DNA from 2 places in the Metabacillus schmidteae genome. Region 2 is predicted to be linked to the other one. Evidence: a T-box and tRNA genes for the amino acid it is inferred to sense, from the RefSeq annotation. Region 2 holds a T-box; the other holds one or more tRNA genes.
What was found. A T-box is a leader RNA that pairs with one kind of tRNA and senses whether it is charged. The one in region 2 lies ahead of alaS (alanine--tRNA ligase), so its partner is inferred to be a tRNA-Ala.

Region 1 (7,581 bases), 3.7 Mb from region 2:
CTTGGCTGACACATATCAGGCAATGGTCTCTATTAGACCATATCGAAGTAAACAATCGCCTTTTAAGGTTTTAGAGCAAATAATGGAGGATGACTTTGGAAAGTTTGATATTACAATCATTAACGAGTTAAAAAAGGGTATTACCAGATTTTCCTCAGGTACTAAGGTAAGGTTATCAAATGGTCTGGATGCCGAAATCATCTTTATAGATGATCATAATCCTACTAGACCAATGGTGAAATACTTATTCACAGAGGAAATCATTTCATTAAAAGATCGAAGAGAAATGTTTATAGAAGAAATTATATAAAAAAGCTCTGATTTGTGTTGACTAAAGTTTTTGTTGCTGCTATAATCTTTTAAGTCAGCTAATCAGAGCTGAATTCAAAAAAGTAACAAATAAAAAAACAGTTGACTTGATAATGAGTTAAATGTTATATTAAAGGAGTCGCTTTTGGGCGATAAAAGTTCTTTGAAAACTAAACAAAACCAAGCGTGCCAACGTTAATTTCGATTAACAAAAACGTACTATATAGTACAAAACTTTTATGAGCTACATCAAACACTTTATTGGAGAGTTTGATCCTGGCTCAGGACGAACGCTGGCGGCGTGCCTAATACATGCAAGTCGAGCGAATCTGAGGGAGCTTGCTCCCGACGATTAGCGGCGGACGGGTGAGTAACACGTGGGTAACCTGCCTGTAAGATTGGGATAACTCCGGGAAACCGGAGCTAATACCGGATAACATTTCGAACCGCATGGTTCGAAATTGAAAGACGGCTTCGGCTGTCACTTACAGATGGACCCGCGGCGCATTAGCTAGTTGGTGAGGTAACGGCTCACCAAGGCGACGATGCGTAGCCGACCTGAGAGGGTGATCGGCCACACTGGGACTGAGACACGGCCCAGACTCCTACGGGAGGCAGCAGTAGGGAATCTTCCGCAATGGACGAAAGTCTGACGGAGCAACGCCGCGTGAACGATGAAGGCCTTCGGGTCGTAAAGTTCTGTTGTTAGGGAAGAACAAGTACCAGAGTAACTGCTGGTACCTTGACGGTACCTAACCAGAAAGCCACGGCTAACTACGTGCCAGCAGCCGCGGTAATACGTAGGTGGCAAGCGTTGTCCGGAATTATTGGGCGTAAAGCGCGCGCAGGCGGTTTCTTAAGTCTGATGTGAAAGCCCACGGCTCAACCGTGGAGGGTCATTGGAAACTGGGGAACTTGAGTGCAGAAGAGGAGAGTGGAATTCCACGTGTAGCGGTGAAATGCGTAGAGATGTGGAGGAACACCAGTGGCGAAGGCGACTCTCTGGTCTGTAACTGACGCTGAGGCGCGAAAGCGTGGGGAGCGAACAGGATTAGATACCCTGGTAGTCCACGCCGTAAACGATGAGTGCTAAGTGTTAGAGGGTTTCCGCCCTTTAGTGCTGCAGCAAACGCATTAAGCACTCCGCCTGGGGAGTACGGTCGCAAGACTGAAACTCAAAGGAATTGACGGGGGCCCGCACAAGCGGTGGAGCATGTGGTTTAATTCGAAGCAACGCGAAGAACCTTACCAGGTCTTGACATCCTTCGCTACTTCTAGAGATAGAAGGTTCCCCTTCGGGGGACGAAGTGACAGGTGGTGCATGGTTGTCGTCAGCTCGTGTCGTGAGATGTTGGGTTAAGTCCCGCAACGAGCGCAACCCTTGATCTTAGTTGCCAGCATTCAGTTGGGCACTCTAAGGTGACTGCCGGTGACAAACCGGAGGAAGGTGGGGATGACGTCAAATCATCATGCCCCTTATGACCTGGGCTACACACGTGCTACAATGGATGGTACAAAGGGCTGCAAGACTGCGAAGTCAAGCCAATCCCATAAAACCATTCTCAGTTCGGATTGCAGGCTGCAACTCGCCTGCATGAAGCCGGAATCGCTAGTAATCGCGGATCAGCATGCCGCGGTGAATACGTTCCCGGGCCTTGTACACACCGCCCGTCACACCACGAGAGTTTGTAACACCCGAAGTCGGTGGGGTAACCGTAAGGAGCCAGCCGCCTAAGGTGGGACAGATGATTGGGGTGAAGTCGTAACAAGGTAGCCGTATCGGAAGGTGCGGCTGGATCACCTCCTTTCTAAGGATATGAGGTACGCTTGGTATTTTGTTTAGTTTTGAGAGAACTTTGTTCTCTGAATTTATAGAGATGGGCCTATAGCTCAGCTGGTTAGAGCGCACGCCTGATAAGCGTGAGGTCGATGGTTCGAGTCCATTTAGGCCCACCATCTCAAATAAAAATATGGGGCCTTAGCTCAGCTGGGAGAGCGCCTGCTTTGCACGCAGGAGGTCAGCGGTTCGATCCCGCTAGGCTCCACCAATGTTCTTTGAAAACTAGATAACGAAAACAATTCAAGTAATTCACTGAGTTTAAACGCTTAGTTTAGTGATTCTCTTAATAATATTTGAATCAGGACATTAAGTAAGTACTTATGTCTTGAGACAAAGGAGAAGCGAAGAGTACGAGGCGGCGAAATGGTTGAGGAGCGGAATGGACGTAATTTGTCCATGAGCACCGCAGAACATGAAGCCAACGAAGTAATCTGAAGCTTATCATTTGTCGAAGGTTAAGTTGTTAAGGGCGCACGGTGGATGCCTTGGCACTAGGAGCCGATGAAGGACGGTACTAACACCGATATGCTTCGGGGAGCTGTAAGTAAGCTTTGATCCGGAGATTTCCGAATGGGGGAACCCACTGCTCGTAATGGAGTAGTATTTTTACCTGAATACATAGGGTAATAAAGGCAGACCCGGGGAACTGAAACATCTAAGTACCCGGAGGAAGAGAAAGCAAACGCGATTTCCTGAGTAGCGGCGAGCGAAACGGAATTAGCCCAAACCAAGAGGCTTGCCTCTTGGGGTTGTAGGACACTCTATACGGAGTTACAAAGGAACGGAGTAAATGAAGAGGTCTGGAAAGGCCCGTCAAAGAAGGTAACAACCCTGTAGTTGAAACTTCGTTCCCTCCAGAGTGGATCCTGAGTACGGCGGGACACGTGAAATCCCGTCGGAAGCAGGGAGGACCATCTCCCAAGGCTAAATACTCCCTAGTGACCGATAGTGAACCAGTACCGTGAGGGAAAGGTGAAAAGCACCCCGGAAGGGGAGTGAAAGAGATCCTGAAACCGTGTGCCTACAAGTAGTCAAAGCCCGTTAATGGGTAATGGCGTGCCTTTTGTAGAATGAACCGGCGAGTTACGATCCCGTGCAAGGTTAAGTTGATAAGACGGAGCCGCAGCGAAAGCGAGTCTGAATAGGGCGAAAGAGTACGTGGTCGTAGACCCGAAACCAGGTGATCTACCCATGTCCAGGGTGAAGTTCAGGTAACACTGAATGGAGGCCCGAACCCACGCACGTTGAAAAGTGCGGGGATGAGGTGTGGGTAGCGGAGAAATTCCAATCGAACTTGGAGATAGCTGGTTCTCTCCGAAATAGCTTTAGGGCTAGCCTTGAAATGAGAGTCTTGGAGGTAGAGCACTGATTGGACTAGGGGCCCCCATCGGGTTACCGAATTCAGTCAAACTCCGAATGCCAAAGACTTATGTTCAGGAGTCAGACTGCGAGTGATAAGATCCGTAGTCAAGAGGGAAACAGCCCAGACCACCAGCTAAGGTCCCAAAGTATACGTTAAGTGGAAAAGGATGTGGAGTTGCTTAGACAACCAGGATGTTGGCTTAGAAGCAGCCACCATTTAAAGAGTGCGTAATAGCTCACTGGTCGAGTGACTCTGCGCCGAAAATGTACCGGGGCTAAACGTATCACCGAAGCTGTGGATTGTTCTTACGAACAATGGTAGGAGAGCGTTCTAAGGGCTGTGAAGCGAGACCGGAAGGACTCGTGGAGCGCTTAGAAGTGAGAATGCCGGTATGAGTAGCGAAAGAGGGGTGAGAATCCCCTCCACCGAATGCCTAAGGTTTCCTGAGGAAGGCTCGTCCGCTCAGGGTTAGTCGGGACCTAAGCCGAGGCCGAAAGGCGTAGGCGATGGCCAACAGGTTGAAATTCCTGTACCACCTCCTCACCGTTTGAGCAATGGGGGGACGCAGAAGGATAGGGTAAGCGCGCTGTTGGATTAGCGCGTCCAAGCAGTTAGGCTGACAACGAGGCAAATCCCGTTGTCACATAAGCTGAGCTGTGATGGCGAGGGAACTATAGTACCGAAGTTCCTGATTCCACACTGCCAAGAAAAGCCTCTAGCGAGGTGAGAGGTGCCCGTACCGCAAACCGACACAGGTAGGCGAGGAGAGAATCCTAAGGTGAGCGAGAGAACTCTCGTTAAGGAACTCGGCAAAATGACCCCGTAACTTCGGGAGAAGGGGTGCTTTTTAGGGTGAATAGCCCGGAAAAGCCGCAGTGAATAGGCCCAGGCGACTGTTTAGCAAAAACACAGGTCTCTGCGAAGCCGCAAGGCGAAGTATAGGGGCTGACGCCTGCCCGGTGCTGGAAGGTTAAGGGGAGAGGTTAGCGCAAGCGAAGCTTTGAACCGAAGCCCCAGTAAACGGCGGCCGTAACTATAACGGTCCTAAGGTAGCGAAATTCCTTGTCGGGTAAGTTCCGACCCGCACGAAAGGCGTAACGATCTGGGCACTGTCTCAACGAGAGACTCGGTGAAATTATAGTACCTGTGAAGATGCAGGTTACCCGCGACAGGACGGAAAGACCCCGTGGAGCTTTACTGTAGCCTGATATTGAATTTTGGTACAGCTTGTACAGGATAGGTAGGAGCCTGAGAAGCCGGAGCGCTAGCTTCGGTGGAGGCGTCGGTGGGATACTACCCTGGCTGTATTGAAATTCTAACCCACAGCCCTGATCGTGCTGGGAGACAGTGTCAGGTGGGCAGTTTGACTGGGGCGGTCGCCTCCTAAAATGTAACGGAGGCGCCCAAAGGTTCCCTCAGGATGGTTGGAAATCATTCGTAGAGGGTAAAGGCACAAGGGAGCTTGACTGCGAGACCTACAAGTCGAGCAGGGACGAAAGTCGGGCTTAGTGATCCGGTGGTTCCGCATGGAAGGGCCATCGCTCAACGGATAAAAGCTACCCCGGGGATAACAGGCTTATCTCCCCCAAGAGTCCACATCGACGGGGAGGTTTGGCACCTCGATGTCGGCTCATCGCATCCTGGGGCTGTAGTCGGTCCCAAGGGTTGGGCTGTTCGCCCATTAAAGCGGTACGCGAGCTGGGTTCAGAACGTCGTGAGACAGTTCGGTCCCTATCCGTCGTGGGCGTAGGAAATTTGAGAGGAGCTGTCCTTAGTACGAGAGGACCGGGATGGACGCACCGCTGGTGTACCAGATGTCTTGCCAAAGGCATAGCTGGGTAGCTATGTGCGGAAGGGATAAGTGCTGAAAGCATCTAAGCATGAAGCCCCCCTCAAGATGAGATTTCCCTGTCACTTAGTGACGTAAGATCCCTGAAAGATGATCAGGTTGATAGGTCAGAGGTGGAAGCGCGGTGACGTGTGGAGCTGACTGATACTAATCGATCGAGGACTTAACCTAATAAAAAGCGTAAGCTTAGTGAATTGAATTGTGAATCGTTATCTAGTTTTGAAGGAACATGCCTTCAAACTTTATATTATTTGGTGATGATGGCGAAGAGGTCACACCCGTTCCCATGCCGAACACGGAAGTTAAGCTCTTCAGCGCCGATGGTAGTTGGGGGTTTCCCCCTGTGAGAGTAGGACGTCGCCAAGTAAGAAGAGGAAAAAAGATCAGTAGAGATACTGGTCTTTTTTTGTATGGATTTAAAAAGTAAAATAAACCGAAGGTTTAGTCTGTAAAGAGGTAGAGACAAAGTAACCTTACTAGCCTGAGGCTTGGGAGAAGCAAGAAGATCAAGGAAGCGCCGAGAGAGAAGACCGGAATGTGCGCAGTTGGCACATGAGGATCTGAACGAACAAGCTGACGCGGAGATTCGCCGCTTATCGCAAGCCGAAATCCGAACACGGAAGTTAAGCTCCAGCGCCGATGGTAGTTGGGGGTTTCCCCCTGTGAGAGTAGGACGTTGCCAAGTAAGAAGAGGAAAAAAGATCAGTAGAGATACTGGTCTTTTTTTGTATGGATTTAAAAAGTAAAATAAACCGAAGGTTTAGTCTGTAAAGAGGTAGAGACAAAGTAAACTTACTAGCCTGAGGCTTGGGAGAAGCATATTAAGGAACTTCTACTAAGAGCGCCACGTCCTGTGGCAACGTAGAAGTCAGCACATCCTGTGCAAGTAAGGAAGCGCCGAGAGAGAAGACCGGAATGTGCGCAGTTGGCACATGAGGATCTGAACGAACAAGCTGACGCGGAGATTCGCCGCTTATCGCAAGCCGAAATCCGAACACGGAAGTTAAGCTCTCAGCGCCGATGGTAGTTGGGGGTTTCCCCCTGTGAGAGTAGGACGTCGCCAAGTAAGAAGAGGGAAAAGATCAGTAGAGATACTGGTCTTTTTTTGTTTGATATGGAGTTTACGTGTATGTAGATTTTTGGTGAATTTTGTAGAATAGTAGATAAATTAAAATAATCGAAGATAAGTTGCTGAAAATCGAAGATAAAATGAAATAATCGTTGATAAATCTTCATAATCGAAGATAAATTAACTTAACACCCTACTAATGTGTGCGCAGATGGCACATGACACTGAATGAACAACTGACGCGGAGATTCCCACGCTTATCGCAAGCCAGCAGAAATCTGAACGTAAAAAAGAGAAGCTACCCTTAGGTTTAGCTTCTCCTTTAATGTTAAAATTCACAAATGTTCTTCTAAAAACTTCAAAATAAAATAAGGGATCTTTCTTTTAGCTATTTCCATATAACGTAGAATAATTGGATAGTCATCATTTGATGTTCCTAATAGGAGTTCATACCACCACTCAGTTTCATAACGTGAGATCATACTCAGGTTATATAGCAATAAGTAGTGAACGAGAAGTTCCGGAAGGGATAGAAATGATTCACGTTTGTTTGGTAAATAAAATGCATTATCCTCGATATGAAATAAAAAGGGTGAACAGTGAAACGTATGATTTGAATATTTAGTTCGTAAAATAATTTGGTTATTCGTAGCATCTTTTTCCCGCTCAAGATGGTGATTTTTCCCTAAAAATTCAGAAAGTCTTTCAGCTGACATATGGAAATATTGAGCAGTGGTATCTGTTAAAATGATTTGACGTTGGCCAGTTGTTTCAACTTTCACATAATTTTTTTTAGCTTGATGAAACAACAAAACATCGTTCATCTCAGCTATTTGGTTAAGAAGTAATTCCATTGAGTACTTTTCGGCTTCAAGATGATCCTGTATTTGAAAAAGTTCCTTTGCTACATGGCTGAACAAACCATTTCTCTGAACTTTAATTTCATCTTTTAAAAATTGATATTGTTGTTTTTTTCTTTTTCTGCTTGATGCCCCATGTGCTAGTACTGATGAAGTTGAAGGATAGTTGGGATCCTTTATTAATAAGCATGCTTTCAATAGCTGTGATATACCATAAAAAAGCAAAATTGGTTGAATGGCTTGTGGTGACTGGTTGGCCTGTAAAAAGAAATTTTCACCATGTTTAAGAAA
Region 2 (7,581 bases):
TATACTACAATGTTCTCGGAGATTCGGCAATAAATTACACGATTTATGGAAATCACCCATGCTTATGTGTGGAGAAATGTATATTTAGAAAACAAAAGGCGCAATGGAATAATTCCCCATTGCACCTTTTAAGACTTATTCTTCTTCCTCGTCAAGAAATGTGTTTAACATTTCTTCAATTAAATCCCATTCCTCATCAGATTCGATTGGCTCTAATTCGCCATCCTCACCATTTGCGTGCGGGTTAAAGCTTGAAGCATGAATTTCAATTTCTTCGTTATCATCTTCCTCTGCTCCAACCGGATAATATAGTACATAAGATTTTTTAAATTCTTCCGATTCAAATGTAAACAATACTTCACATAATTGCTCATTACCATTTTCATCAATAACTGTAATTTGTTTTTCACCGTGATCCATGTTTTCACCTCATAATTTGTTTGGTATTCCTTTAATTTAAACTATCTAAATAGCCCTGCAAAATCATCACTGCTGCCATCTTATCAATGACTTGCTTTCTTTTTTTTCGACTAACATCAGCAGAAATCAGCATTTTCTCGGCTGCCATTGTAGTTAAGCGCTCATCCCATAAAATAACAGGAAGATTAAACTTTTTTGTTAATATTTCAGAAAACCTTTGACTTGCTTCTGCTCTAGGGCCAATAGTTCCATTCATATTTTTGGGCATACCGAGTACAATTTTTTCTACACTATGTTGTTCAATAATTTCAGAAAGCCTTCCTAGTTGATAGTCTCGGCTTTCCTCATTTATTTTAATCGTTTCAATTCCCTGGGCTGTCCAGCCCAGTTCGTCACTTACAGCAACTCCAAGTGTTTTGGAGCCTAAATCTAATCCTAATATTCGCATATTATGCCTCTCGGTTTTTTTGTAAGTAAGATTTAACTAGTTCCTCAATTAATTCATCTCTCTCAAGCTTGCGAATTAAATTCCGGGCATCACGATGACGTGGAATGTAGGCAGGATCACCGGAAAGTAAATATCCTACAATTTGGTTAATAGGATTATACCCTTTTTCTTGTAACGCATCGTACACAGTATAAAGGACCTCATTTACATTCGTTTCGACCGTTTCATCAGAAAAATTGAATTTCATTGTTTTATCAAATGAACTCACCGTTCGCACCTCTTTCTCAGATTCATAATGGGAATCTGCTTGTCCTATCTTACTTACATTTTACACTACTTTTCTTAATTATAAAACGGATTCAACCCATTCTTCGACATATTTAAGTGCTTCTGGTAACTTTTCAGGGAGTTTAGCTCCTGCTTGGGCCATTTCAGGACGACCGCCACCTTTTCCACCACAGCGTTCTGCCACTTCTTTTATTAGTTTTCCAGCATGATACCCTTTGTCGACAAGATCCTTCGTAACACCTGCAACAAGGTTCACTTTTCCATCTTCACTAGCTCCGAGAACAACAATAGCTGATTGCAATTTGTTTTTCAAGTCATCCATCATTCCTCGAAGACTATTCATGTCTTTTGCATTCACTTTTGCTGCCAAAACTGTTACACCATTTACTGTGACAGCTTGATCAACAACACTACCTGCTTCTAAATTTCCAAGCTTAGTTGTTAAAGATTCATTTTCACGCTGTAGTGCACGATAATCCTGTAATAAACCAGTTAATCTTGTCACGATATCTCTTGGATTCGATTTTAGAAGGTCTGCTGCTTCTTGAAGTCTAGCATACTGATCATTTGTTAACTCATAGGCTGCTTTCCCCGTTACAGCTTCAATTCGTCTTGTCCCTGCTCCAATTCCTGTTTCTGTCAAAATTTTAAAAATACCAATTGAAGAAGTGTTCTGAACGTGACAACCACCACATAGTTCTAAGCTGTAGCTACCAACTTGAACGACGCGAACAATATTCCCATACTTTTCTCCAAATAGTGCCATTGCACCCATCTCTTTTGCTTCCGTTAATGATTTATAATCAATTTGAACATCAATACTTTTCCAAATTTGCTCGTTAACCATTTGTTCGATTCGTGTTAATTCCTCTTGTGTAACTTGTCCGAAATGAGAAAAGTCAAAACGCAAACGATCTGCTGTTACTAATGAACCTGCTTGATTAACATGTGTACCCAACACATCTTTTAGAGCTTGATGTAATAAATGTGTTGCGGTATGGTTCTTCACAACACCACTTCGATTTTCTTCTTGAACGTTTGCAGTAAATTGATCACCAGTAGTAATTGTGCCACTTTCTACGATTACATTATGGAGATTCTGACCGTTAGGAGCTTTCTGAACATCTTTAACCTTTATGACAGCTTTTTCACTTGAAAGAGTACCAATATCCGCTATCTGTCCACCGCTCTCAGCGTAGAATGGAGTTTGATCAAGAATTAATTGAATTTCTTCACCTTCATGAGCTTCTTGAATGACATCTCCATTTTTTACAATAACAATAGCTGTTGCATTCTCAACAACCAATTGATCATACCCTACAAATTTACTTTCGAGTTTAATTTCACCTAACATTCCACCTTGAACCTGCATAGAATCAACTTTTTGCATAGCTGCTCGTGCACGATCACGTTGTCGTTCCATTTCGGTTTCGAAGCCTTCTTGGTCAATTTTCATACCCTCTTCTTCAGCATACTCTTCCGTTAATTCAACAGGGAATCCGTATGTATCATATAAACGGAATACATCCTCTCCAGGGATGACATCATTGCCTTTTTCTTTTTGGGTTTTCATTACTTCACTTAAAATTGCCAGACCTTCGTTTAATGTTTCATGGAAGCGTTCCTCTTCATTCTTAATAACCTTTTGAATAAATTCTGTCTTTACCTTTACCTCCGGATAGAAATCAACCATAATTTCAGCAACTACAGGAACCAGCTCATACATGAACGGACGATTAATATTGATTTGCTTAGCATATCGAACAGCTCTTCTTAACAAACGTCGCAGCACGTACCCACGGCCTTCATTTGATGGAAGAGCACCATCACTAATAGCAAAACTAACAGTACGGACATGGTCAGCAATTACTTTAAAAGCAACGTCTTTTTCTTGATCTTTTCGATACTGTTCACCTGAAATTTGCTCAGTTGCTCTAATGATCGGAATAAAGAGATCAGTATCGAAATTTGTTGGGACATTTTGAATGACAGATACCATACGTTCTAATCCCATTCCGGTATCAATGTTTTTCTTTGGAAGCGGTGTATAGGTTCCATCCGGGTTATGATTAAATTGAGAAAATACAAGATTCCATACTTCAAGATAACGTTCATTTTCTCCACCAGGATATAACTCAGGGTCACTTTGATCGTTACCATATTCTTCGCCACGATCATAGAAAATTTCTGTATTTGGCCCACTCGGTCCCTCACCAATATCCCAGAAGTTCCCTTCTAAACGGATAATACGCTCCTCCGGAATACCGATTTTGTCTTTCCAAATATCAAATGCTTCATGATCCTCAGGGTGAATCGTAACAGAAAGCTTCTCTGGATCAAACCCAATCCATTTCTCATCCGTAAGGAATTCCCAAGCCCATTCAATTGCTTCCACTTTAAAATAGTCACCAATTGAAAAGTTCCCTAACATTTCAAAGAATGTATGGTGTCTTGCTGTTTTACCGACATTTTCAATATCGTTTGTTCTGATAGATTTTTGGGCATTACATATTCTTGGATTTGCTGGAATAACACGACCATCAAAGTATTTTTTTAATGTTGCCACCCCACTATTAATCCAAAGTAATGTTGGATCTTCGTGAGGAACGAGTGATGCACTCGGTTCAACATCATGGCCTTTTTCTTTAAAGAAATCTAAAAACATTTGTCGAACTTCTGCAGATTGTAAATTTCTCATATGTATCCTCCTTAATTTCTTATTTCTAAAATTTGTTGCTAAGTAATTAGTATTGTGCAAGGTTGAATGCAGCTTTAGGGTGCTCACTTCATTCAACCTAAACAGTTCCTTCTTAGTAAACTGTCAAACAACAATTTTGTAAAAGATCGCCTACACAAAAAACTCTCATCTCTGTGAAAAGAAATCCTCTTAACACAGGGACGAGAGTTAGCTCGCGGTACCACCCTGATTATGGACATACGCCCATCACCTTTATTACAAACCGTAACGTGGTTTAATACGGCAGGTTTTTCTGCACTTAGGATTAGCTTTCTGCTGTCCTTACTTTAGAATTTCTCTCAGCCGTGAAAATTCCTCTCTTAAAAGCGGTATCAGCATACTTCTTTCCATCATTGTTTTATCCTTATTCTACCCTAGAATTATAGACAAGCGTTTTCTAAATGTCAATGTTGTCTTTTCAATAAAGCAAGATGAACAATCATAACCTTTAAAATTACTATGACAGGTACCGCTAACATTAATCCAACTACTCCTCCAATTTCCCCTCCTGCAAGCAACGCAAGCATAATAACGATGGGATGCATATGAAGGCTTTTTCCTACAATTAGCGGTCCTAGTATATTTCCTTCAATAAATTGTAGACTTGCAATAATAACAATAACCACAATGACAGTTTTAGTCGACATCGTTGCTGCAATAATTAATGCAGGAACTGCACCAATGACAGGCCCAAAATAAGGAATAATATTTGTTGTGCCAATTAATAGTCCAAGAATTAACGGATATTTAACATGAAAAAACCATAACGCTAAAAAAGCTAAAGTCCCAATAATGAGGCAGACAAATAGTTGACCACGAATATAATTGCCTAAGGAATGATCAATATCTTTTAAAAACTGAATGGAACCACTTCTCCACCTGCGAGGAGTTAAATACCATGCCGCTCTTTTGATTTGCTCATAATCCTTTAACATATAAAAGACAAGGAAGGGAATAATTGCAATTAATAGCATATAATCAAAAATCCCCTTCAGGCTATTAATAACCATTTCAATCGTAACAGCCAGCCATTCTTCCGTTTTACTAAACATTTGTTCAATCCGATCGTGAACTCCTACCGGCCATGTATCTGTGTGATCATGAATCGAATCCATCCACTTATTATAAGTTAACGTAAACTGCGGAAAGTTTTCAGACAAGTCTCTAAGCTGACTTATTAAGACAGGGACTCCCCGATAAAAGCCATATCCGATTAATCCAAAAAATAAAAGATATATAATAAGAATCGATATTGGCCTGGGCAAGCCCTTACGATGAAGCTTTTCAACCACAGGGTGAAGTAAATAAGTTATAAAAGCACTTATTAGAAATGGAATCATAACTGCTTTAAACATAAATAAAAAAGGAGCCCATAAAGAGTAAAGCTTTAAAAAGATATATACGGATAATAAGGCTAATAATAAGATTGATATTTGCATCAGCCATTTAATATGTTTCTCTCTCATATAACTCCTCCTTTACTATTAGTAGTTTGGAGGGTAATAACAAATTTATACATTTAAAAAGGAGGCTGACCCAAAAGTCTAGATTTTAGACCTTGGGCTAGCCTTTTTTCATACTTTTATCTTTTTAAATCAGATAAACGTAAAAACCGGGACGTTCCATTGCGCTCCAGACACTTGCTTTCCGCGGGGAGGAAGCTGAGCCTCCTCGCCTTCGGCTGTGGGGTCTCAGCCTTTCCTCACTTCCCGCAGGAGTCAAGTGTCTTACGCTTCATTCCACTATCGATCTAAAATTATATTCATAGAAGCAAAACCCCTACGAAAACAGTCTTTTTTAAAGAATAATTAAACAACAAAAAAATCGCCCCATTTTGTATAATTAAGTTACCACACCAAATTATCCAAGAAAGGAACGATTTTTTATGAAATATGATCATATCTCTTTCGTTAATTATAACATGAATCAGTTAGTTCTTCCATTAAACCTTGAAATTCTCATCCCTCAAAATCATTTATCTACCATTGTCCATGAAGCTGTAGAAAAGCTAGACGATACATTGTTATTTCAACCCTACAAAGGTGGTGGACGCCCATCATATCACCCAAAAATGTTACTTAAAGTCATTATTTATGCTTATATACAAAAAATTTACTCAGGAAGACAGACGGAAAAGTTACTAACCGAAAATATCTACTTTATGTGGTTAAGTGGTAGTCAAACTCCTGATTTTCGTACAATCAATCGGTTTCGATCCGAGCGAATGAAAGATATTATCTATCAAGTCTTCTTTTCAATTGTAGAGTTACTGCGTGAAAAAGGATTAATAAAGCTAGAACACTATTTTGTAGATGGGACTAAGATAGAAGCAAATGCAAATCAATATACATTTGTTTGGAGAAAAGCGACAGCGAAATACGAAAATAGTTTAGATGACAAATATCGTCAACTCGCTTTACAAATTGAGCACATCCTTGAAGAAGAGGAAAAGTCCGCCCCTTCCGTGGGGCTAGAAGAAAAGCTGAAAGAAACACCGATTACTTCAGAACAGATTGAACATAGTATTAAAAAGTTAGAAAAACATTTAGAAACAGAACCCAAAAATAAAGAGGCGAAAAAAGTAGTTCGATTACTAAAAAAAGATTATCTTCCTCGTAAAGTGAAATACGAAGAACAAAATCGACTATTCAATGGAAGAAACAGTTTCTCGAAAACAGATACTGATGCGACCTTTATGAGAATGAAAGAAGATCATATGCGAAATGGGCAATTAAAACCTGGATATAATGTACAAACAGGAACAGAAGGTCAGTTTATTACGGGATTCTCACTTCATCAAAGAGCAGGTGATCCAAGTTGCTTAATCCCTCACCTCAAACACATGGAGGTGCTTGGAGTGAAACCCAAAAAAATAGTTGCCGATTCTGGCTATGGTAGTGAGGAAAACTATGATTTTCTCGAAAGAGAAGGAAGAACAGCATACATAAAATATAATACGTTTGATCAAGAACAAAAAAGAAGCTGGAAAAAGAAAATAGATCGTGTAGAAAATATGGAGTACGATGAGGAGCTAGATGAGTTTATTTGTGCAAACAAGCAACGCCTTATTTTTCAGTATGAAACCACAAGAACATCAGATAATGAATATGTATCAATTAAAAGAAGGTATTCTTGTTTTGAATGTACCGGTTGCCCATTCCAATTAACTTGTGCCAAAGGGAAAGATCAAAAAACAATTACAATATCTCTAGAAAATCAAAGACAACGAAAGGAGATTCGTGAACGTCTTCAGAGTGAAGAAGGCCGGAAATTATATAGTCAACGAAAATGTGATGTGGAAAGTGTATTTGGACAGTTAAAACACAATCAACAGTTCAGACGCTTTTCAATGCGTGGTCTCCAAAAAAACACGATTGAATGGGGGCTTCTTTGCGTTGCACATAACTGTAAAAAAATGCAGAAAGCGATAAAAAGAAATAAAGAAAATGAGGTAAATGGATACCAATAAGGGGGGGGGGTAACCCTTTTAGTTGAAAAAAACCACTATTTGGATCTTCTCAAAAACACAAAAGAAAAGGGTGCTCAAAAAATCGTCATTTAACGACCTTTTGAGTCACCCTCCTCAATTCTTAAAACATCTTAGTGATTCGTTTTCTCATTTTTTTCATTGACCGATTATTCATCATGTTTGTATTTCGTGCATAACGATAAGCAACTGCACCAAGTC

Region 1: it has a tRNA-Ala gene. The T-box ahead of alaS (alanine--tRNA ligase) is inferred to sense a tRNA for this amino acid. The anticodon was not compared.

What each region holds. Positions count from the first base shown of each region.
Region 1 is NZ_CAESCH010000001.1:333,008-340,588, forward strand. Features, by position in the region: gene HWV59_RS01505 (HD-GYP domain-containing protein) at 1-310, shown strand, start outside; rRNA gene HWV59_RS01510 (16S ribosomal RNA) at 568-2,117, shown strand; tRNA gene HWV59_RS01515 (tRNA-Ile) at 2,189-2,265, shown strand; tRNA gene HWV59_RS01520 (tRNA-Ala) at 2,282-2,357, shown strand; rRNA gene HWV59_RS01525 (23S ribosomal RNA) at 2,603-5,532, shown strand; rRNA gene rrf (5S ribosomal RNA) at 5,612-5,727, shown strand; gene HWV59_RS01535 (YaaC family protein) at 6,766-7,581, opposite strand, start outside.
Region 2 is NZ_CAESCH010000001.1:3,987,575-3,995,155, forward strand. Features, by position in the region: gene HWV59_RS19595 (DUF1292 domain-containing protein) at 136-420, opposite strand; gene ruvX (Holliday junction resolvase RuvX) at 452-868, opposite strand; gene HWV59_RS19605 (IreB family regulatory phosphoprotein) at 870-1,136, opposite strand; gene alaS (alanine--tRNA ligase) at 1,215-3,854, opposite strand; T-box leader at 4,048-4,256, opposite strand; gene HWV59_RS19615 (AI-2E family transporter) at 4,298-5,359, opposite strand; gene HWV59_RS19620 (IS1182 family transposase) at 5,779-7,362, shown strand; gene HWV59_RS19625 (YrzQ family protein) at 7,484-7,581, opposite strand, start outside.